Regions from separate parts of the Parafrankia sp. FMc2 genome, predicted to be linked through region 3. Evidence: riboswitches for the same ligand, from Rfam matches in the RefSeq annotation. Region 3 holds a riboswitch; each other region holds the start of a gene.
The links. A riboswitch is a leader RNA that binds a small molecule or an ion and turns the genes downstream of it on or off. The one in region 3 is predicted to bind cyclic di-AMP.
Positions count from the first base shown of each region.

Region 1 (5,186 bases), on a different contig from region 3:
CCGGCCGGGAGCTACGTGTTCAGGCACCGTCCGACCCCGATGAGCCGCTGCCCCTGGTCATCATCCTGCACGACGACAATGCGGACGCGAAGTCGCTGGAAGAGGCGAGCGACGCGTCCTCGCTGGCCAGTCGCCGGGATTTCGCGCTCGCCTTCCCGGAGGCGGTCGCGGGAACCTGGCGACTGGACGACCCGAATGGCCCGGATCTGCAGTACCTGCGTGACGTCGTACGTTTCATGGACGAGGAACGCACCGATGTCGACCTTGACCGGGTGTACGTCTGGGGTATCGGCGAGGGTGCCCGGTTGGCCCTGCTCGCTGCCTGCGGACCGGGTGATCCGGTGTATGCCGGGGTCGGGGTCGTGGGGCAGTTCGAGACGGAGCCTGGTCCGACCTGTGATGCAGTGACCCCGCATGGCCGGGTCGCGGAGACCGCGTGGGACGATGACGTGACGGACGCCCTCTGGGACTTCTCCCATGACAAGCGGCGGCGTTCGGCGTGACGCCCCGGCGCCCCAGGCGCGGCGGTGTGGACGGCGCCAGCTTCCGGTGTTGTGACCAGGCCCGGTGCCGCCCCTGGCGGGTGGAGCTGGTGCGGCGGCAGGAACTAGACGATTTGCGTTAGTTGCAAAGAACTAGTCATTTCCGTCCTCGGACCGCCGAACGTGTGTCGGCGGGGCCCCTAGTAGTCAGTTCGGCTCTTGCGCCCGCTGCCGGCGGCTGATCCGCCGCCCCGCTCGCGGGAGATCGGAGCTCCTGTCAGCAGGATGCTGGGGGTTCCGTGCCCCGGCCGCAGCCCCCTCGCGAGGGGGCTGCGGCCGGGGCCGGTGCGGTCTGTCGGCGTCGCCGGGAGGGGGTTAACGGCCCCGACAGACCCAGAGGTGGCCGGATGGCTGGCCGGAGAGTCCGCTGGCCGCCCGGTCCGATGGGGGGGGGATCGGGACGAGCGGCCAGCGGAGTCCGGGGCCTTCCGGCCGGACGGACGTCAGATGGGGGGGGATCTGACGTCCGTCCGGCCGGAAGGATCTCGGTGGTGCTCCGGTGTGGTGCTGGTGGTTCCAGCTTCGAGCTGTAGGGCGTTCGTTGATGCCCGATGGTCGCATTCTGGACGGTTTCCGCCCCATCTACACCGCTTATGCCGAAGTAGAATGATGTCGCAACGGCCTACCGGCCTGGGATCCACAGCTCGCCTGAGGCAGGCGTTTCCCAAGGCCGCAGGCGTTGTGACGAACTCAGGCATGGCGGAGCGATCGCGGGGCTACGCCGGTCCGGTACAGGGGACCTGTCGACGGGTCTGGTTGGTGCGCCGTCCAGCGGTGTGCGGTCTGGAGCCGCGCATGGTCTGGTGCCCGCCGGGTCGGAGTCGATCCCGACAACCCCGACCCGGCGGCGGAGCCGTGCGCGACCGGAGGGGGAGATCGCGCGGCGGCTCGTTCCGGGAACAGGGTTGCCAGTGCTACTGGCCACCCCGTCAACGGTTCGTACGGGCTCTCAGAGGAAGAGTGACGGGCCCAGGGCTGTGCCGTGGACCGCGGCTCACGTCCGCGTCAGGGGATGCGACCGACCAGGTACGAGGTCGTGTAGATCGTCTGCAGCTTGACGACATCACCGCTGCGGGGCGCGACCCACATCTTGCCATCGCCGGCGTAGATGCCGACGTGGTAGATGTTGCCCGGGCTGCCGAAGAAAATCAGGTCGCCGGGCGCCTTGTTGTACTGGGAGATGCGCGTGGTGGCCGCGTACTGCTGGTCTGTCGTGCGCGGCAGGTTCTTGCCGAGCTGCCGGTAGACGTACTGCACGAGCCCGGAGCAGTCGAAGGAGCTCGGGCCCTCGGCGCCGTAGACGTAGGGTTTGCCGGCGTGTAGCGAGGCCAGGTAGACGGCCTTCTCGCCGATGGAGCTGGCCGGCAGGTTGACGTTGACCGTGGGAGTGTCCACGCTCACGGCCGGGCGGTCCGCGCGGCGGGAGGCCTGCGGCGGCGGCGGTGTCGGCCGGACGGTCAGCGTCGCGTCGTTCTCGGAGTGGGCGGACTGCAGAGCGTCCGAACCGTCGAAGACCGCGGTGACGTTCGTGGTGGTCAGCACCCGGGCGGTGTACGAGGCGAAGCCGCGGTCGTCCGTGGTGAGGTGCAGGAAGGTCGCCCACCCGGTGGGGAGCTTGACCTGAACCTTGATGAGCTGGTCGGCCAGCGGAGCGTCGTTCTGCTCGTTGTACAGCGAGAAACCGATGTTGACCGGCTCGTTCGCGTTGACCGTGAGCTCGGGGGTGGTCACCCGCAGGCCGACATCGATCTTCGAGGAGAGCGTCGGAGCGGAGATGTCCGTGGTCGCGTCGAGGACGGTACCCGTGCTGCCGCCGGTCGTGGTCGCTGCCTGGATGGCCCCGTCGACTGCCAGCCGCGAGCCGATCTGGGTCGCGAGGGTCATCGGGGCGGTGTTCGTGCCCTCGTCGAAAGCGGCATCCGCGTTGATGTCGGTAGCGCAACCGGCGAGTGCTACGCCGGAGACCGCGACGGTTCCCGTGGTGACGGCTGCAACCGTTCGGGCTCTGGCCCTGGCTCGACTCGACGCCGAGGGGGCGGACGGCGCACGGTGGCGACCGCGGCCTTCCTGCTGCCGGCGTCTCTCAGTATCAAGCTGCACGCTTTGCGCAGACAACGTTGCGTTCCTTCCCGTACGCCTGCGAGGTGAGCTGTCGGGTTCGGGCTGGGCTGCCCGGTCCGTCGCGCGACCTTCACACGATGGACTTCACCCCTAGACCCGCACCACTTCTTGGTGCCGGTCGGTGGAGGTGGGTCCCCCGCTCCTGCCCGAGGTGACGACTCGGAGGGGACACCGGGGCCGCGGGCAGGATTCGGCGTTCGGCCCGGTGTTGTCGTGACGTCGCAAGCGAGACTAGTCCACACGGATGGTGTGGGTAAACACTAGTCCCCCCCAACTACGTCGAGTGCGCAGAGAAGGGCCCCTTGTGGAGCCGCATAAGCCCAGGTCAGAGGGGGTGCTGAGCTTCCCGTCACGTTTTCGGGCGGCCACACGAGGATCACGGACGAACACGTTAGGTGACGAGGTTTTCCCGGTTTGCGGGGCCGCGGCGAGGCGTTCGGCAAGCGTCCTTCAGGGCTGAGCGAGGGGCTGCGCGAGGCTGCTCCGGCCGGCTCGCCGGGCTGTCGGGGGTCATCGGGGGATCCGCCGGAGCGCTGATCCGCCCTGGCCGGCTCGGGAGTCCGCGGCCCGTGCCGCCGTCGCTCACTGGCACGTCGGTGCCTGTGTCATGCCAGTTCCGCCTGATGCCGGCTGTTCCTGTTCCTGAGCCGAGCCGAGCCGAGCCGCGCCGCGCTGGTGCGCGGGGCGCGGATGGCCGCTGCGCGCGGGCCGCTCGGAGGTCACGGACGGCCCGGAAAGTCGCTGCACGCGAAGGGCCGGCGAATGTCCATCTGCCACAAGGCCACGGAGAGCGAGACGGCTTAAGGCCGGTCCCGGACGCCGACGCCGGACGCATCCCGGTCGACGGGGTCGGCCAACGTAATCTCGTCAGCGCAATCCGGTCAGCACAGCGTTGTTGGTGCAACTGGCCGGCGCAGCCTGTCAGTGTGGGCTGGTCAGCGGGGCCGACTCTGACGGCGGCTCAGAAAACCGGAGTTGTCGAGGACCTGCAGCTCAACCTCGAGCTGGCGCACCTCGGGGAGCAGCGTCCGGTGGCTGCCGTGCAGGGCCTCTACGGCCGCCCGGGCATGTTCGGCCAGGTCATCCAACGCCTGCTGGCGCTGGCGCATGCGGGCGCGCTCCTCCTGCAGGGTCCGGACGGTGTCCTCCTGCCACTGCCGCGTGCGGAGAATGTGTTCTCCGGCGTCAGCAGCCTGGCGCTCGGCGTCCTCCAGGCGGTTCAGCAGCGCGTCCAGCGCCTCCAGGCGACTGGCGAGCTCGGCCATCAGGTCGCCGCGGCCGGGAAGGATGGAGATCTCGTGGTGCCTGGGGTACGGCTGCTGCGTCATGCTCGGCTCCGGATGCTGGTGACCGTGCCGGACCGGCCTGCAGGCGCCGCGCTGCCGGCGTAGGGGAGCTGGGAGGAGCACCACCGCGCCGCTCGCGACCGTCGCCGAAGTTCCGACACGGTTGGTTACGTTAGTCGACGCACAGGCCTTTCGGCATGTTCTCGGCCGGATCCGGCCGACCGCCAACGGAAGGCGACCGGAACGGGTACCGCCGGGCGGGTGTCGACCAACGGATGCCCCCGGGCGCGCCGGATCGACCCGGATCGGCATGGGTACGGACGACTGTCGAACTCCCGGTCCACAACAACCGATCTTGGGGTCGCCCGGTGGCGGGTGCCGGGTCGACGATGGTCATCGCTGACGCGCGCGGATTCACTTCGGCCTGAGAACTACGTTGGGTGACGGTCACCGATGGTCCGAATCTTGTCCCGGACGGGCGCGGTGTCACGTTTTCCGCGAGCTGCGATGTGCTCGATCGGCCACCAGCGGTGATGGCGCCATCCCGGCCGGAGCGCGGTTCGGCCGGGGTGCCGAAAAAAGGAAGTGGAATCGCGGAGATCGCGTGAATCATATTCCGTAGTTCGATCCAGATGACCGCCGCAGAGCATCCGCCGATATATCCGCAGTCGGGCCGCGGTCGGCTCCACCCGCGTGTACGGCGCCGATCGACGGACCGCCGAGATGAATCTCCGTGCTACGCCCGCTTCGGTTCCGTTAGGACCGGCCGGGCCGGGCCTAATCGCTGGCCACAATGGCCCGGCGGGCCCGCGCCGCCTTTGGCCGCACCGCGGCGGTACCTGTCGACCGTGCCTGCGCGGGGCAGTCGCGCCGGCACGGAACTGGCCGGAGTGAGCGATGATCTCGCCTTGCCGGGCCATCCGCGCCGAGCCCCTCGCCCAGGGCATCGGTCTCGCTCGGTGACCATGGGTGCTCCCGCTGTCCGTCCGGGTCGATGGGTCGCCGGCGCCCGGCAGCTCGGAGCGGCCAGGCGTCCCGCGGCTCGCGGGACAAGGGATCGTCGATCGTTCTGCGTCGTATGGTGATCGCATGGTGGCCACCGCGGACGACGCACCGGACGTCCCAGGCTCGCCGGGCGCGGGTGCGCCAGATGGTGGCCGTACGGACAGCGGATCGGCAGGATCCGGGTCCGGCACCGGCACCGGCGGTCGGGAGACCGCGGGCCCGCCGGCCGTGG
Region 1 is NZ_JBFLUG010000020.1:65,125-70,310, forward strand. Features, by position in the region: gene AB1460_RS10155 (plasmid partitioning protein) at 1-503, shown strand, start outside; gene AB1460_RS10160 (C40 family peptidase) at 1,548-2,426, opposite strand; cyclic di-AMP (ydaO/yuaA leader) riboswitch at 2,663-2,830, opposite strand; gene AB1460_RS10165 (hypothetical protein) at 3,599-3,991, opposite strand; gene AB1460_RS10170 (DUF4139 domain-containing protein) at 5,039-5,186, shown strand, end outside.
Region 1: another riboswitch for cyclic di-AMP. It lies ahead of AB1460_RS10160 (C40 family peptidase); the one in region 3 lies ahead of AB1460_RS29415 (peptidoglycan-binding protein).

Region 2 (5,186 bases), on a different contig from region 3:
GGGGAGGGCCCGCCATGACGGGCCCGTCGCCCGTCAGCCGTTGACTGTCGCGCCCCAGAGGTTCTGCCCGACCACACCGGCCTGGCCGTCGCTGACTCTCGTCAGGTACGAGTACAGGGCGGCGATGCCCTGCGACTCCGGGCCGAACTTGCCGTCGACGGTCAGGACGAACCTGCGCTCGCGCATCTCCGCCTGCCACACGAAGGCGTCGGCGCGGACCTCGTCGCCCATCCCGACGTTGAGCGCCTCGCCGCCGAAGCTGCTGCCGACCTCGGACCGTGCGCGGTCAAGGGTCATGGGCGGCTCGGCGGGTGTCAGCGCCTGGGCGATGACATCGCCCCCGCCGCCCGAGGACGCCGGCGCCGGGCCGTTGCGGGTGAGGCCGAGCTTGCTGGTGCAGCCGGGCCACGGCGACCAGCCACGGCTGTTGTAGAGCTTGTAGGCCGCCTCGTCCTGCATCGCGGGCGGTGCCTGGTCCGGCCGGCCGGGGTAGCCGAGCCCCGACCAGGTGCGCTGGTCGAACTGGTAGGCCCCGTAGAAGCCGTTGCCCGTGTTGATGGCGTAGTTGCCACTGGACTCGCACTGGCGCAGCCGGCTGAAGTCCTCGGCGGTGGCTGCTCCGGCCGGGGCCGCGGTGACGGCAAGCCCGGTGCCGACCAGTGCCGTGACGGCTCCGGTGGTCCGCAGCGCGCGAGTGGCCGCCGAGGGTGGCTGCACGGCGCGGTGTCTGCCGCCGCGGCCGTTCGAACGGACGGGATCACGATCGTGCGACCGCATCAGGTGTCCTTCCCGTCGCCTGCGGGGTGAGCTGTCGGGTTCGGGCTGGAAGCTGCCCGGTCGCCGTCCAGGGGTGCCCGGAGCCCGTCTCCTCGGACGGGCGCGTTCCGGTGCGCTGTACCTGTGGCGGTGGCTTAACCCCTAGGACGCGTGGTGCGCGTCCGGATGTGGGTCCCCCGCTCCTGCCCTTGTATCGTCCGCTCTCGTTCCGGCCGGGTGGACGGGGGCAGGACTCGGCGTCCGTCCACGCGACCTCGCCCCGGGGGAGGCGAGTGGGCGGAACTGTAGCGAGATCTCCCTGGGCGGCGCAAATCCGGGTGGTTGTGAGGTATCAGGAAGGACCACATGAGAGCCACCCGAAGGGGTTGTTTTCCCCTACAGAAGGATGAGGCGGTCATCACGCCTGATCCCGACAACGTTACCGCTGCCGCGACGGGCGTCGCGCGGCGGGTCCCGTCTGGCGCGGACCGGCCGGATGCGGTCGTTGTGGATGTCCCGTCGAGGTGGGCGTGAAGCCGTCGAGCTGGGCGTGAACTCGGCGGGCTGGTCGGGACGGCGGCGGGCTGGTGCCGGGGTGGTCGTGAAGGAGATGTGAGCGCCCGGGGGCACGGGGCGGGGCTGTCGGGGGATCGCGCCGAGCCACGCTCGCCCGCCGGGGTCACCGGCGTGTGGCGGCGTCGGTCTGGCCAGGACCGGTGCTGTTGGCGTGGCTCGGCACGGCGACGGGCTGGGCGGCGGCGGTCGTGGAGAAGGACCGCGGGGGGAACCGCCGCATCGTTGTGACCGGTACCCATGGCCCGAGATGGTGGTAAGGCCCCCGCCACCGTACTGATCTTGCTGTGGCGGGAGCCGCCCGGTGCTGCGACACACGGATCGTTGGGGCGGTCCGCGTCGCGTTCCGCCGCCTGCGGCGGGGTCAACGCCGGGCGGTCGGTCCGTCGCACATCAGGGGAGACCGGTCAGCGGCCGCGTGGTGACGGGGCGGCTGCGATTGGCAGGTGCGAGTGCGCTTGCATCCAGGGCTCTCGGGCTGCGCGGAACGGGGTCTGTCCGGACCGGAGCGGGGAAGTCGGCGCGTGGGCTCGGCCTGAGGCAGGCCGGCGGGGAAGGCGCCGGGCCCGGAGGTGATCTGTGCTCGCACGGGATGCGCGTTGTCCAGCCTGGTTCCCCGGTCGGTTGGCAGAGCCTGGCGGGAGAACTGGCGGCCTTCGCGGAAGGGCGCAACGTGTCCGGCGGCAGTCAGCCAGCGCGCCGTGTTCGCCGGTAGGCGGGCGCGGGCAGGTGACCGGGCGGTCCGCTGCGTGGGATGGGGGCGTCAGCCGAAGGTGGCCGCCCAGGTCTGCGGCCCAAGGATCCCGTCGGCGATCAGGCCACGTGCCGCCTGGAAGTCACGCGCTGCGGCCGCGGACAGAGGCCCGTAACAACCGTCAACCGTCAGTGGGTATCCGAGCGAGTTCATCTTGCTCTGCCAGGTCCTGACCTCGTCGCTGACCTGGTTGTGAACGGACGGGGCGTAGTCGCGCCCCAGAGTCGGCAGGCCCGCGGTGGCGGGTTGTGCGACCAGGGATGTGCGCTCCGCCGCGCGGGAGGCCTGACTGCCCGCGCCTGACGACGAGGAACCGGGGAGAAGCTGGCTGCCACTCATTCCGCTGCCGCAGACCGGCCACTGGCCGAACCCGGAGCGGAGCGCGAGCTTCAGGGCTGCCTCGTCCTGCACGGCGGGCGGAGCCGTGTGTGGGAGCCCCGAGTACCCGAGGCTGCGCCAGGTGTTGGGGGAGAACTGGTAAGCGCCATAGTAGCCGTTACCGGTGTTCGTCGTGTAGTTGCCACCGGACTCGCATTGCCGCAGACCTTCCCAGGTCGTCGCGGCGCTCGCCGGTTGGCTGATGGCGATTGTGCCTCCGACCGCCGCTACAAGGGCGGTTACGGGGACGAAGGTGCGGGCCCGGCTGCGGGTACTGCTGCGGCGTTGTCGGCCACTGGTACGTGCGTCGGACATGCGTGAGTTTTCCTTCCCCACGCCTGCGAGGTGAGCTGTCGGGTTCGGGCAGGGAACAAGCCCGGCCGCGTGCCAGGAACTCCGGAAATCCTGTGCCTTCGGCAGCGAGGAAGAATTTTCTTCATCGGTGTCGTCGGCCTCGCGGCTTCACCCCAAGGACGCCTGACTTCGGCGCCCGGGATTTGGTTCCCCCGCTCCTGCCATCGGGTTTCTGTTTCCGGCGGATGGGGGCAGGGATTCGGCGTGCCACCCGTCGGGTGCCCGGCCTGTCTCCGGGCACGGCGAAGACCATAACCACGCTGTCCGGCCCGGCGACAAGCATTGAATGCCCTACGTGAAGAAGAGCACACCGCGGCGAGCCTCCTTGAGGTTCGTCGGGGCCGCTGGTATCGCGCGCGCAGGCGCGCTCATTAACTTGGCTGGCGCTCCGGGACGGGCGATTAGAGACGGCTGATCACGCTCGCGAAAGATCGCGGGCAATGCCTGCGCTGTGGTCAATCGACCGGAATATGCGCCGACGCTATCCGGCCGGCGTCGCGCTGTCAGCAGCGAGTCAAAGAATTCATATCGTCGTGCTGATGGGACCTCGCGTGCCGCGTGGTGTGAGATACGCAACTGTAACTATGTGTTAACTCAAGTGTATCTTGCGTTGCCATGCCCGGAGTGCTGGGGGGTCTTCCGGGTGCGTCGAGTGACGCTTCCGTTGCGGCCTTGTGGATCTTGCGGGGCATCTGTGCGGGCCTGCGAAGTCATGCGACCTCGACCCACTTGGTGCCTCTCTGTGTCTCTTTGGTCTCGGAGGGTCGTACCGGGACGGATGGGATCCGCGGTATGACCACTCAGGAGTCCAGACACGGCGGGACTACTTCTGGAGAAGAGGACACGGTGCGGCCACAGCCCGTTCGCGGGGGCTGCGGCGCAGGCGCCCGGTGCCCGGTGCACGGCCGCCGGCTCGGTGCTGGTCCGGCCACTCGAGGCCGGTCCGGCCAGAACGAGGCCCGCGAGCGCCAGGCGCGCGGACGGGCGGGCTGCTGTGCCCTTGATGGTGTCCTGGGCGGTTATGCCGAGGGGTGGTGCGCCTGAGCGGCGCATGATCTTCCTGGGATGCCGCCGGGTGGACCGGCTGTCCGCTCCTCCACCCCGGTGGACAGGGCGGTGCACCCCGGCGGACAGGGCGGTGCGGATGGTCATCGGTGCGCGGCATCGCCGGGCGGGTGTGTCGTCACACGGCTCGGGTGACCGGTCCGGGCGGCGGACAACCGGCCGCCCGGGCCACCGGGAGCGCCGATGCGCAGTGAACGCAGTGAAGAGGTGAAGAGGAAGGTGAAGAGGAAGAGGTGGGGCGGTGGGGCGTCGTGCAGTGCGCCAGAGATGCGCTGCCGCGGGAGGGATACTCCCGGGGGACACGAGCGCCCCCGGGAGAACGAAAGCGGACCCTCGTCCGGTCTGCGGGTCAGACCCCGATCGAGCGGCCGGTCGAGCGGAGGTCCTCACAGGCCTGGGCCACGCGGGCGGCCATCGCGGCCTCGGCGGCCTTCCCGTAGGTGCGCGGGTCGTAGGCCTTCTTGACCCCGACCTCGCCGTCCACCTTCAGGACGCCGTCGTAGTTACGGAACATGTGGTCCGCGATGGGCCGGGTGAAGGCGTACTGGGTGTCTGTGTCCACGTTCATCTTGATGACGCCGTAGTCGAGCGTCTCGCGGATCTCCGAGAGATCTGATCCGCTTCCGCCGTGGAAGACGAGGTTGAACGGCTTGGCGTCGGCCGCGAGGCCGAGCTTGCCCGCAACGTGCTCCTGGCCCTCCCGGAGGATCGAGGGGCGGAGCTTGACGTTTCCGGGCTTGTACACGCCGTGGACGTTGCCGAACGTCGCGGCCAGCATGTAGCTTCCCTTCTCCCCGGTGCCGAGCACCTCCGCGGTGCGGAACATGTCGCCGGGGGTGGTGTAGAGCTTCTCGTCGATCGCGCCGACGACACCGTCCTCCTCGCCACCCACGACACCGATTTCGACCTCGAGGACGATGCGCGCGGCGCGACAGTCGGCGAGCAGCTCGTCCGCAATTTTGAGATTTTCCTCCAGCTCCACCGCGGAGCCGTCCCACATGTGGGACTGAAACAGCGGGTCGCGTCCCTGCGACACGCGTTCCCGAGAGATGGCGATGAGCGGGCGGATATAGGTGTCCAGCTTGTCCGCGGGGCAGTGATCCGTGTGCAGAGCGATGTTCACGGGGTACGCCTTGGCGACATGATGCGCGTACTCGGCGAGAGCCTCGGCCCCGAGCACCATGTTCTTGATGGTAGTTCCCGAGAGGAATTCGGCGCCGCCGGTCGATACCTGGACGATTCCGTCGCTGCCGGCTTCGGCGAAGCCCCGCAGCGCGGCGTTGAGGGTCTGCGAGGATGTCACATT
Region 2 is NZ_JBFLUG010000044.1:48,202-53,387, forward strand. Features, by position in the region: gene AB1460_RS17240 (transglycosylase family protein) at 34-777, opposite strand; gene AB1460_RS17245 (transglycosylase family protein) at 2,093-2,776, opposite strand; cyclic di-AMP (ydaO/yuaA leader) riboswitch at 2,782-3,030, opposite strand; gene fbaA (class II fructose-bisphosphate aldolase) at 4,230-5,186, opposite strand, start outside.
Region 2: another riboswitch for cyclic di-AMP. It lies ahead of AB1460_RS17245 (transglycosylase family protein); the one in region 3 lies ahead of AB1460_RS29415 (peptidoglycan-binding protein).

Region 3 (5,186 bases):
CCGAGATCGCCGGCCTGGTCGAGGCCGAGGCCGGGCGGCAGTTCGAGAAGATCCGCCTGATCGCCTCCGAGAACTATGTCTCCACGGCCGTCCTCGAGGCGTCCGGCTCGGTGCTGACGAACAAGTACTCCGAGGGCTACCCGGGCAAGCGCTACTACGAGGGCCAGCAGGTCATCGACCCGGTCGAGACCCTGGCGATCGACCGGGCGAAGTCCCTGTTCGGGGTGGCGCACGCCAACGTCCAGCCCTACTCCGGCTCCCCCGCGAACCTCGCCGTCTACCTCGCGTTCCTGCAGCCGGGCGACGCGGTGCTGGGCATGGGCCTGCCTTCGGGCGGCCACCTGACCCACGGCTGGTCGGTGTCGGCCACCGGCCGCTGGTTCAAGGGGATCCGCTACGGCGTGCGCCGCGACACCGGCCGCGTCGACCTCGACGAGGTCCGCGACCTCGCCCTGGAGCACCGTCCCAAGGTGATCTTCTGTGGCGGCACGGCCATCCCCCGCACCATCGACTTCCCCGGCTTCGCGGCGATCGCACGTGAGATCGACGCGGTCCTCGTCGCCGACATCTCCCACATCGCGGGCCTGATCGCCGGCGGCGCCCACCCGTCGCCGGTGGGGCACGCCCCGGTCATCACCACGACCACCCACAAGACGCTGCGCGGCCCGCGCGGCGCGATGATCCTCACCGACGGAACGCATTCCACGGCCATCGACAAGGCCGTTTTCCCCGGCCTTCAGGGCGGTCCGCACAACCACACCACCGCAGCCATCGCGGTCGCCCTGCGGGAAGCCGCCACCCCGGATTTCCGGGAGTACGCGCACCGTGTCGTCGCGAACGCGAAGGCGCTCGCCGAGGCGCTTTCCAGCCGCGGTTTCGACCTCATCACGGGTGGCACCGACAACCACCTCATCCTCATTGATCTGACCAGCCGTGGCGTTGCCGGAAAGCCCGCGGCGAAGGCGCTTGACCGCGCCGGTATCGAGCTCAACTACAACACCGTCCCGTTCGACCCGCGCAAGCCCTTCGACCCGTCGGGCGTGCGGCTGGGAACGGCCGCTGTCACCACGCGTGGCCTGCAGCCGGAGCAGATGCCGGCGCTGGCCGCCTGGATCGACGAGGCGGTGAAGGCAGCGGGTGACGAGGACGAGGCCACCCTCGCCCGCATCTCCGGCGAGGTGCGCGACCTGATGTCGGCGTACCCGATGTCCGGCTGGGTCTGATCCGGTCCTCCTCCCGATCTCCCGTCCGGCCCCTGTCCTGATCTCCCGCTGATCTTCCGACCGGCGGCCCGGGCGGCGCACCGTGCCCGGACCGTCCGACTCGTTTCCGATCCGTCCCGGCCCGGGCGTGCGTCGCGCGCCCGGGCCGTGGCCTGCCCGGACTGGCCTGCCCGGACGGGCACCCGGGCCTGCGGCCTCACCGGGCCGACGGGTTCGCCGGGCCGCCCCCGCCTCCCGCCTCCCGCCTCTCGCCTCTCGCCGATGCTGGCCGGGTCACGTCCTGTCGCGCCCCCGACCCTCCCCCGCTCCTTGCCGGCCTGCGGGCGGTGCGGGAGGCCGCCTGATCCGCCACGCTCGCCACATCGTCCCCACGCAGCGGATCCGACCGCCTTCGTCATGACACAGGGTAGATGTCACAGAACCTAGAGCACGCAACGTGACTGCCATGCGTCGTAATTGGTGGGAATTTAGTACTTGCGACTACCCTTAGTAGTTCGTTACGGTGTGCTGGCTCCTTAGCAAGCGACGGGCCGTACGCCGAGTTCTGCCCTTGGCCCGTCGTCCCTCCGAGATCACCAGGGCAGAAGCGGGGGAACCACGTTCCTCCGGGCGGCCGCCGCGGTGGCCGCCCTCGGGGTGAAGTCGGCGCGCGTCGTGCGCCTGACCGGGCTTCCCGGCCCGAACCCGACAGCTAACCCCGCAGGCGTACGGGAAGGATCTTCGTATGCGTATGCATGGAACTGCAGCCGGGGCTTCCCCTCGTCCCCCGGAACATTGCGGCGGCCACCTGGTGCCCGCCCCTCGGGGTTGATTCCTGGAAGCTAGGCCCAGCGCGGGCCCGAAAGTTCTTCACATCGTTCCCACAAACGCGCGCCGAATCCTGCGCTGTTCGTGGCGACCTTTCGTTGCCATTTTTTGATCCGTACACGGATCATCTGCGCCCTAGGCCGCCGGATCCCGGCTGCTCTTCAACGTAGAAACGAGTCATTCAGATGTCGATCGGCAAACACCGCATGCCCAGGTCCAAGCCCAGCAACGGCCGTTCCCCTGGCCGCGGCCGTTCCGCGGCGGTAGCGGCGGCAAGCGTCATCGGCGCTTCCGCGGGACTGTTCCTCACCGCCAGCCCGGCCAGCGCGGCCACCATCTCGGACGTGTCCATCGCGCAGGCGGCGCAGAACGCCGGCCTCCCCTCCTGCCGCGGCATCCCGCTCAGCACCTGGGTGGCCGTCGCCCTCGCCGAGTCGGCCGGCAACACCACCGCCCATGCCACCGTCGGCGAGGACTCCCGCGGCCTGTGGCAGATCAACCTGCGTGCCCACAGCAGCTGGGTCGGCAGCCGCAACCTGTACGACCCGAACGTCAACGCCTGGGCAGCCAAGCGCGTGTGTGACATGCAGGGCATCCGGGCCTGGAGCGCCTACAACAACGGCTGGCACAACAGGTTCCTGTCCCGTGGTGCCGCGGCGGCCGCCGCGGTCGGCAGCGGACGCACCACCACGGTCTCGACCACCTCCAGTGCCACCGGCGGCGGCAGCTCCACCTCCCCCTGGACGGGCGGCGGCGGCTACATGCGCCTGGGCGTCACCGGCGTGCGCTGGGATGTCGCGCTCGTCCAGCAGAAGCTGCAGACCCTCGGCTACCCGATCACCATCGACGGCCGGTTCGGCCCGCAGACCAACCACATGGTGATCGACTTCCAGACGAAGAACGGCCTGGTGCCGGACGGCGTGGTCGGACCGGCCACCCACGCCAAGCTCTTCCGCTGATCCTCGGCTGATTCTCGGCCCCCCGCATCGCGGGACCCGTCCCCGTCACGACCTCCGCCGGCCATCACGGCCGCGCGGGACCGTGGCGGGGACGGTCCCGTTCACGGGGTGAGCTGCGTCACGCGCGGTCACGCTTCCAGCACCTGTGGTGTGGCACGCCCGACACTTCGGTGGACCGTCGGGCTCCCACCAGGCAGTCTCGAAGGCTGGACCTGGGACCGGACGTCGCCCAGGTCCAGGTCCCGAGCCGGACGAGGCTCCGGGCCGACCGTCCCACGATGCAGGAGCGTTTGTTGTGCTGACCAGGATCGACCATGTCGGAATTGCCGTGGCCTCGCTCGAGGAGGCCATCCCTCGTTACGAGGCGGCGTTCGGCCTGAAGGTCGCGCATCAGGAGACCAACGAGGCGCAGGGCGTCCGCGAGGCGATGCTCCTGGTCCACAAGGGCGAGACCGGGGGATCCTACGTCCAGCTGCTCGAGCCGATCCGCGAGGACAGCCCGGTCGGCAAGTACCTGGCGAAGAAGGGCCCCGGCATCCACCACATCGCCTACGGCGTGGGTGACATCGACTCGGCCCTCGCCGCGCTCACCGTCACCGGCTTCGACCTGATCAACAAGACGCCCGTGCACGGGACGTCCAACAGCCGCATCGCCTTCCTGCACCCGAAGAGCCTCGGCGGCGTCCTCACCGAGCTGGTCGAGGCCCCCGCCGACCACTGACGGCCAGCGGGGGCGCCGATCACCACAGGACGGCGATCGCGACGTTGCCCACGGCGAGCCCACCGGCCGCGTGAGCCAGGGCCGCCGGGGCCGCGCTCCCGCGCGCGTTGCCGACGACGGCCACGCCCGCGACAGCCGCGGCGACCGCCAGCTTCACCGCGACCTTCGTGTTGTTCAGGTCCTGGTCGACAGCTCCGCTCGACGCAAGCCCGACCAGGATCATCCCCGTGAAGATCTGCACCAGGGCCCCGTGCAGGATCCCCGGCGTGATCACCGGGTGCGGCACGCGGATCTGGGCCAGCCACCCCCCGACGATCATCGCCATACCGATCAGATGAAGAACGACAACGAGGTCGTAGAGCACACCCACGACATCGTTTCTACATGACGTAGAAGAAGGCCGGTCACGGTGCCCGCCGCACGACGCGGCGGGCACCGCCCGGCGGGCACTCCAGAGCCCTGCGGCCCGGCTCGTCTCGGCCCGGCTCGGGCCCGTGGCCTGGCTCAGCCGCGGATCAGTGACGCCTCCCGGCGACTCACCGGCGGCTCAGCGGCGCGGACCAGTCGCTGGGCGGGATCGGGTCGAGCGGCACGACCCCGCTGCCGTCCCAGCCGAACCGCACGGTCGCGGCCCCGGCGGACGGGCAGCACATCGGGTCACCCGGGCGGTACAGGTCGTACTGCAGGGCAACGACGTCGCTGGTCGACCAGACCCACCGCACTCCCGCGCTCGGTGTCGTCCCGGTGCCCACGTACCTGCCCCGGTGGAAGAAGAAGGCCTGCTGCGGATGCCCGTCCGCGGACGACGACAGCCGACCGACGATCACGCTCAGCGCGAAGCCCGGCTCGTAGCCGCTGACTCCCAGCGGGGTGTATCCCTGGCTGCGTACCAGACTCGCCGCCTGCGCCGCGCTCAGGCCGCCGCCGGGCACCGCTGCCGCGGGACCGGCTCCCGGTGTACCTGGCGGGGTGGGCGCGGAGGTGCCTGGCACGGAGGTGCCTGGCACGGAGGCGGACGGCGTTGCGAAGGCGGCCGACATCGCCCCGGCGAGCAGGGCGGTGACGGTCAGGACGAAGATGAGCACGATTCGACGCAAGGCGATCGCTCCCTTGACCTCGTATCTGCCGACCGGCCGACGGTAGGCGCGGATGCGGCCGCCTGCCCGCCCCGGAGCCGCTTTGCCGGGAATCAGCCCGGGTAACGTCGGGAGATGTACCGCGAACGGCCAGCGCGGCGGCTGCCGGCGACCGCCTGGCGGGCCGGCGCCGACCAGCCGGCCGAGCATCGGGTGCTGCCCGACGGCTGCATGGATGTGATCTGGGCCGACGGCACCCTGCTGATCGCCGGGCCCGACACGACCGCGACGCTCGCCACCTGGCCGGCCGGCTCCCGCTTCGCCGGTCTGCGGTTCGACGCGGGGCGCGGGCCGGCGCTGCTGGCGGTCCCGGCGGACGAGGTGCGTGATCGGCGGGTCC
Region 3 is NZ_JBFLUG010000133.1:9,734-14,919, reverse strand. Features, by position in the region: gene glyA (serine hydroxymethyltransferase) at 1-1,223, shown strand, start outside; cyclic di-AMP (ydaO/yuaA leader) riboswitch at 1,749-1,944, shown strand; gene AB1460_RS29415 (peptidoglycan-binding protein) at 2,216-2,989, shown strand; gene mce (methylmalonyl-CoA epimerase) at 3,285-3,710, shown strand; gene AB1460_RS29405 (hypothetical protein) at 3,730-4,080, opposite strand; gene AB1460_RS29400 (LppP/LprE family lipoprotein) at 4,247-4,807, opposite strand; gene AB1460_RS29395 (helix-turn-helix domain-containing protein) at 4,922-5,186, shown strand, end outside.

Region 4 (5,186 bases), on a different contig from region 3:
GGCCGACCGGCGTCCCGCCGAGCAGGGCGAGGAAATCCTCCGACGGCTCCTCGCCCCGCGCCGCCGGCCCGAAGTCACGGTGCACCGCTTCGATCGTGGTCTCGTGGTTCCACCACCGCGCGACATGCGGCTGGGCCAACCACCCGCGCAGTAGTGGGAAATCGGATTCCGCCAGCCGTCGGAACCGGATCGGGGAGGCAGGATCGTTCACCCGTCCAGTCTGCCGTGGCACGGTGTTCAGGACCGGCTGCCGGCTACCGGTTACGCAGCTTCTCCGAGATCTGGTCCGCGATCTGCTGGAGGCGTTCCCGCGGCGCCGCCTGCTCCGTGTTCACGTAGTTGACGGTCACCTCGACGTTCCCCTCCAGGAAGATGAGGCTGTCCATGGAGAGGACCAGTGCATCCGCCGTGTCGCCGAGCTTCATGACCGCCCGGATGTAGGCGAGCGCGCCAGTGGGCGCGGGCTGCTCCTCGACCGAGATGATCTCGATGCCGCTGTCCGCGGGCTCGCCTTCCGCCGGTTGCTCGTAGAAGCTGCCGAGGCACTCCAGAAGCCGCGGGTTCTTCAGCAGCTCCCGGTCCCGGACGACCTGTTCGTCGGAGACGATCTCCACCAGGGAGTCGATCGACGAGATCTCGTCGGGGCTGTTGAAGGTGGGTCCAACGGCACTGGCCTGCGGCTCGTCGCCGGGCGCCGGGGCCGGCAGACCCAGGCACCCGGCGACGATGGAGTACAGATCGGTCTGTTCCTCGGGATCGGCGGGCTCCTCGGCGGAGGCCGCGAACCCGGCAGTGGCGGGGCCCTCGGTCAGCACGAAGTCCGCGGGCGACAGGTCGGTGTTCTCCGCGGGCGAGGACGACGTCGGCACCGCGGACGGCGCAGTCGTCCGCGGGGCGGGGTTGGCCGACGACGCCGCGTCGTCACCTCCGCAGGCGGACACGGCGAAGGCCGTCGCCACCGCGACGAGGCCGCCGCGCCACGACGCCGTCGACCAGCCGCGCCGCCGGTCCCCGGCCCCCCGCGGGGCCACCCGACCGCGCGTCGAGCCAGCCGCCTGCCTGCCCCGGCCATGCATAGTCCGAACACCCACGCCCATCAGGCCATCACTCCATGCCGACTGAACTGTTCCGTACATGAATCTTCCGCACGCAAGGTATCGGTCGTTTTCGTTCGATACCAGGACGGAAGGGCTGGACGAAACTTAGCAGACACTCGTCTCAAAGTGCGCCTACTGCGGGCGCGAGAGAATTCAGGTTCCCTGAATAGGGATAACAATCCAGGCGTGATCTCGCGTCGCATCAGCACCCCTGTTCCCGCAGCCGGGACGTCGGGAACGGGGAACCGGAAAGCATCGAAGCAGGCTCCCACCTGCGGACATGCCGGTGCGCCCGGACGTCTGTAGACGTCCGGGCGCACCGGTGGGACGACCCGAATCCGTAGTTCAGGCGGCGCCCCTGACGCCGGCCGTCGATTCAACAGCCGCACGCGTTGGGCACTGATTGTTCAGGTGGATCAGGTGGATCAGATGGATCTGTGCCGGACTCAGATCTTCGATCCCCAGCAGCTCTTGGAGGCGTACCACGGGCTGGTGCCCTGCTGCGCGTAGAGGATGTGCGCGCGCTTCCACTGCTCCGCCGCGCTGGCGTGCTGCGGCAGGCCCTGCCCACCGACCCCACGCCAGGTGCTCGGCAGGAACTGGAACAGCCCGCCCGCACCGATCTCGTTCACCACACCCGGGTTGCCCCCGGACTCACAGGGGACCACCGCGCTGAGGAAGCGGTGGGCATCCGGCCGCGCGGCAGCGCTGGCCGGCTGGGACATCGCGATTCCGCCACCGATCGTCGCGGCCAGCACCGGTGCGACCAGCAGAGCGCGGCCACGGCGGATCGAACGACGGCTCTTACGGGCACCCGAAGTCATAACGGACAAAATGAATGTCCTTCCCCACGCCTACGAAGTTAGCTGTCGGGTTCGGGCTGGGAATCGCCCGGCCGCACACACATATCCGCGCCACAAAGCGCTGACGGCTTCACCCCAAGGACGTCCAGAAAGAACGCCCGGGAACACTTGGGTCCCCCGCTCCCACCCTCAGATCCGTTGTGCGCCGGGCGGGGCGGGATTCGGCGTGCCACCCGGCGTGTACTCCCCAGGTCGGAAGCACGGCAACGACGTTACACGCCACCGGCAAACATTCTCCAAGCGATTGTGACGGCCATCACAATCGATGATGAGAGCTTGCATGAGGACGTTCCCCCGGCCGCCATCCCTCACCGACGCCCGATATTTCCGGACAGTGAGCGGTGACCGTGGCAGGGCACTCACCCTCCCAGCGGCACCTCGACACGACCCGCCGGCGATCGCGCCGGCTGCGTCACGAGATTCGGCCCCGATGGTCCGGAAAATTCTTCGCCGCTCGCGTGGCACCCGCCGCCGATTCGAGCAGAAAATTCTCGATTTTCGCTAGATAAAGGACAGGAGCGACATGAGGCGTTTTCATACAGTAGAAGCACGTTCGCGTTCCCGAGCAGGCGGACGCCAGAGCCATCCGAGTGGTCTCGGAATCCGGGGGGCCGCCTGCTCCACCCCGTGTCGGCCGACGTCATCCCGCGCCGCCGGTGTGGGCGAGGGCGAGGGCGTCAGGATCAGTGCTCGGAGAAGGTCTGGGTCCCCAGCACGGCGAGCATCTCCAACCGCTCACCCGTCCCGGTGCCTGGTTGCGGACGGAAGAGAACCAGCCGCTGGCCGGACGGCGGGCTGATCACGACGTCGCACTCCAGGTCGAGCCGGCCGACTTCGGGGTGCAGGATGACCTTGCGGGTGGTCCGCCGGACGGCCACCTCCTGACGGGCCCAGACGTCCCGGAACTCGGCGCTGGCCGCGGAGAGCTCGACGACCAGGGCACGCACCTCGTCGTCCAGGTGGCGCTGGCCGAGCGTGGCGCGCAGGTCGGCGACGTAGTCGCGGCCGAGCGTCTCGTGCTGTTCGGGCAGGTAGCGCGCCCGCAGCTGCGGGTCGGTGAACCAGCGCCACAGGAAGTTGCTCCGGCGGCCGGGCGCCTGGGCGATCGGTCCCAGCAGGGCGACGTTCAGCGGGTTCTGCGCCACGACGGTCGACAGGTCGTCGCAGATGTGCGCCGGCACCGACGGCGCCACCGCATCCAGCACGTACATGAGCCCGGCGTCGGCATAGCCGAACGACTCGTGCCGGGACGGCGGATGCTGGCCAGCCAGCAGGTAGATGTGGTCCCGCTCGTCCAGGGTCAGCCGAAGTGCCCGTGCGATCGCGCCGAGCATGGACGGCGACGGCCGCGGCCCGCGGGCCTGCTCGATCCGTTCGTAGTAGTCCGTCGACATGTCGGCGAGCAGGGCGACCTCGTCGCGGCGCAGGCCGACCGCCCGGCGCCGGGCGCCGCCGACCAGGCCGACGTCCGCCGGCCGTAGCTGCTCCCGACGGTGGCGCAGAAAGGCTCCGAGCTCCTCACGTTCCACTGCTCCGATTCTGACGGCCCAGCCACGGCTTATCCCCGTACTGGCAATCCGGGGGTGCGTTGGACGTCCACCTTCCGCGGCGGCGGTGACACGGTGGGACCAGCACCACCGTCGTCACGCAACGTCACCCCCGGAGGGAATCATGTCGAACACCAGGATCGCCCTGGTCACGGGCGCGAGCCGCGGCCTCGGCCGGAGCATGGCCAGCCACCTCGCCAGGGCTGGCGTCGGCGTCATCGGCACCTACAACCAGAACAGAGCGGAAGCGGACGCGCTCGTCGCCCAGGTCGGTGAGCATGGAGTGCCGGCTGCCGCCCTGCAGCTCGACGTCAGCGACAGCGGAAGCTTCCCGCAGTTCGCGTCCGACGTCCGCTCCGTCCTCGACGGTTTTGGTACGGACCATGTCGACTACCTCGTGAACAACGCCGGTTTCGGACTGCACGCGCCCTTCACCGCGACCACTCCGGAGCAGTTCGACGGGCTCTTCGACGTCCACGTCAAGGCACCGTTCTTCCTCACCCAGGCGCTGCTGCCGCTGCTCGTCGACGGCGGCCGCATCCTCAACGTGTCGTCCGGCCTGGCCCGTTTCACCTATCCGGGCAACGCCGCGTACGCGGCGGCCAAGGGCGCTGTCGAGGTGCTGACCCGTTACCAGGCCGCGGAGCTCGGCGAGCGCCGGATCCGGGTCAACGTCCTGGTGCCGGGCGCGATCGCCACCGACTTCGGCGGCGGCCTCGTCCGCGACAACAAGCAGGTCAACGAGGCCGTCGCCGGCGCGATCCCGCTCGGCCGGGCGGGCGAGCCGGACGACATCGGCGCCGCCGTCCCGCTGATCCTCGCCGACGGCTTCGCCTGGGCCAACGGCACCCGTATCGAGCTCTCCGGCGGCCAGAACCTCTGACGCCGGCTCGACAGCCTCCCCGTCAGCCCTGGTCGGCGGGGGTGGTCCTCTCCGGGGAGGGCGGTCGGTCCAGCAGGATGACCTTCAGCCGCCACGGCTCCCCGCGCCGACGCCGACACCAGACCTCGTCGACCGCCGTACTCAGCCGTTGACCAGCCGGCCAACGCTCGACCGAGCCTTCCCCGGAAACGCCCCAGAGGTCCCAGGCCGGAAACATCCGGTGGATCTCCTGCTGGTCCCGACGCAGCATCTGAACTGAACGCCGACTGTGGGTCCCGAGCGCGTCCGCCGCGTCAGCGGCTGGCGCGCCGGGCCACCATGGCGCCCGAGGTGCCGCAAGAACGTCGGCGATCTCGGTGGCCGTCAGCGACTCCCATCCAGGGTATTCCCGGCGACGGCGAAAGAAGATCCAGACGGCGACCGCGGGTGTCGCCAGACCGATCGCAGCCGCTCCCACCGGAAGTTCCCAGTACCACCGGCTGCCAGGCAGGCGGGCCCGGTGCGGGTTACGCTCGTCGTACTCCACGGCCGCCATTTCGCCGACCCGCAGTTCTTCCTCGCCGTCGGTCATGATCATTGTTTCAACCGGCGTTCCGGCGCGAGTGACGAAACGAACCGTCGGGCGCTCACGCGGGCCGCCAGCGTCCAGCACCTCGCCGACGACATCGATCCCATACCGCCCGAGGACAGCGTTCACGTGGAAGAAGTAGCCCGCCACCGCGAGGAGCAGAAATCCGGCCGCCACAGCCTTCCAGACGACGTCGATCCCGAGTCGGAAGGGAGCGGTGCCTGCTCC
Region 4 is NZ_JBFLUG010000153.1:9,754-14,939, reverse strand. Features, by position in the region: gene AB1460_RS30905 (GNAT family N-acetyltransferase) at 1-211, opposite strand, end outside; gene AB1460_RS30900 (hypothetical protein) at 255-1,031, opposite strand; gene AB1460_RS30895 (transglycosylase family protein) at 1,544-1,921, opposite strand; cyclic di-AMP (ydaO/yuaA leader) riboswitch at 1,935-2,137, opposite strand; gene AB1460_RS30890 (helix-turn-helix transcriptional regulator) at 2,644-3,489, opposite strand; gene AB1460_RS30885 (SDR family NAD(P)-dependent oxidoreductase) at 3,632-4,390, shown strand; gene AB1460_RS30880 (DUF3592 domain-containing protein) at 4,413-5,186, opposite strand, start outside.
Region 4: another riboswitch for cyclic di-AMP. It lies ahead of AB1460_RS30895 (transglycosylase family protein); the one in region 3 lies ahead of AB1460_RS29415 (peptidoglycan-binding protein).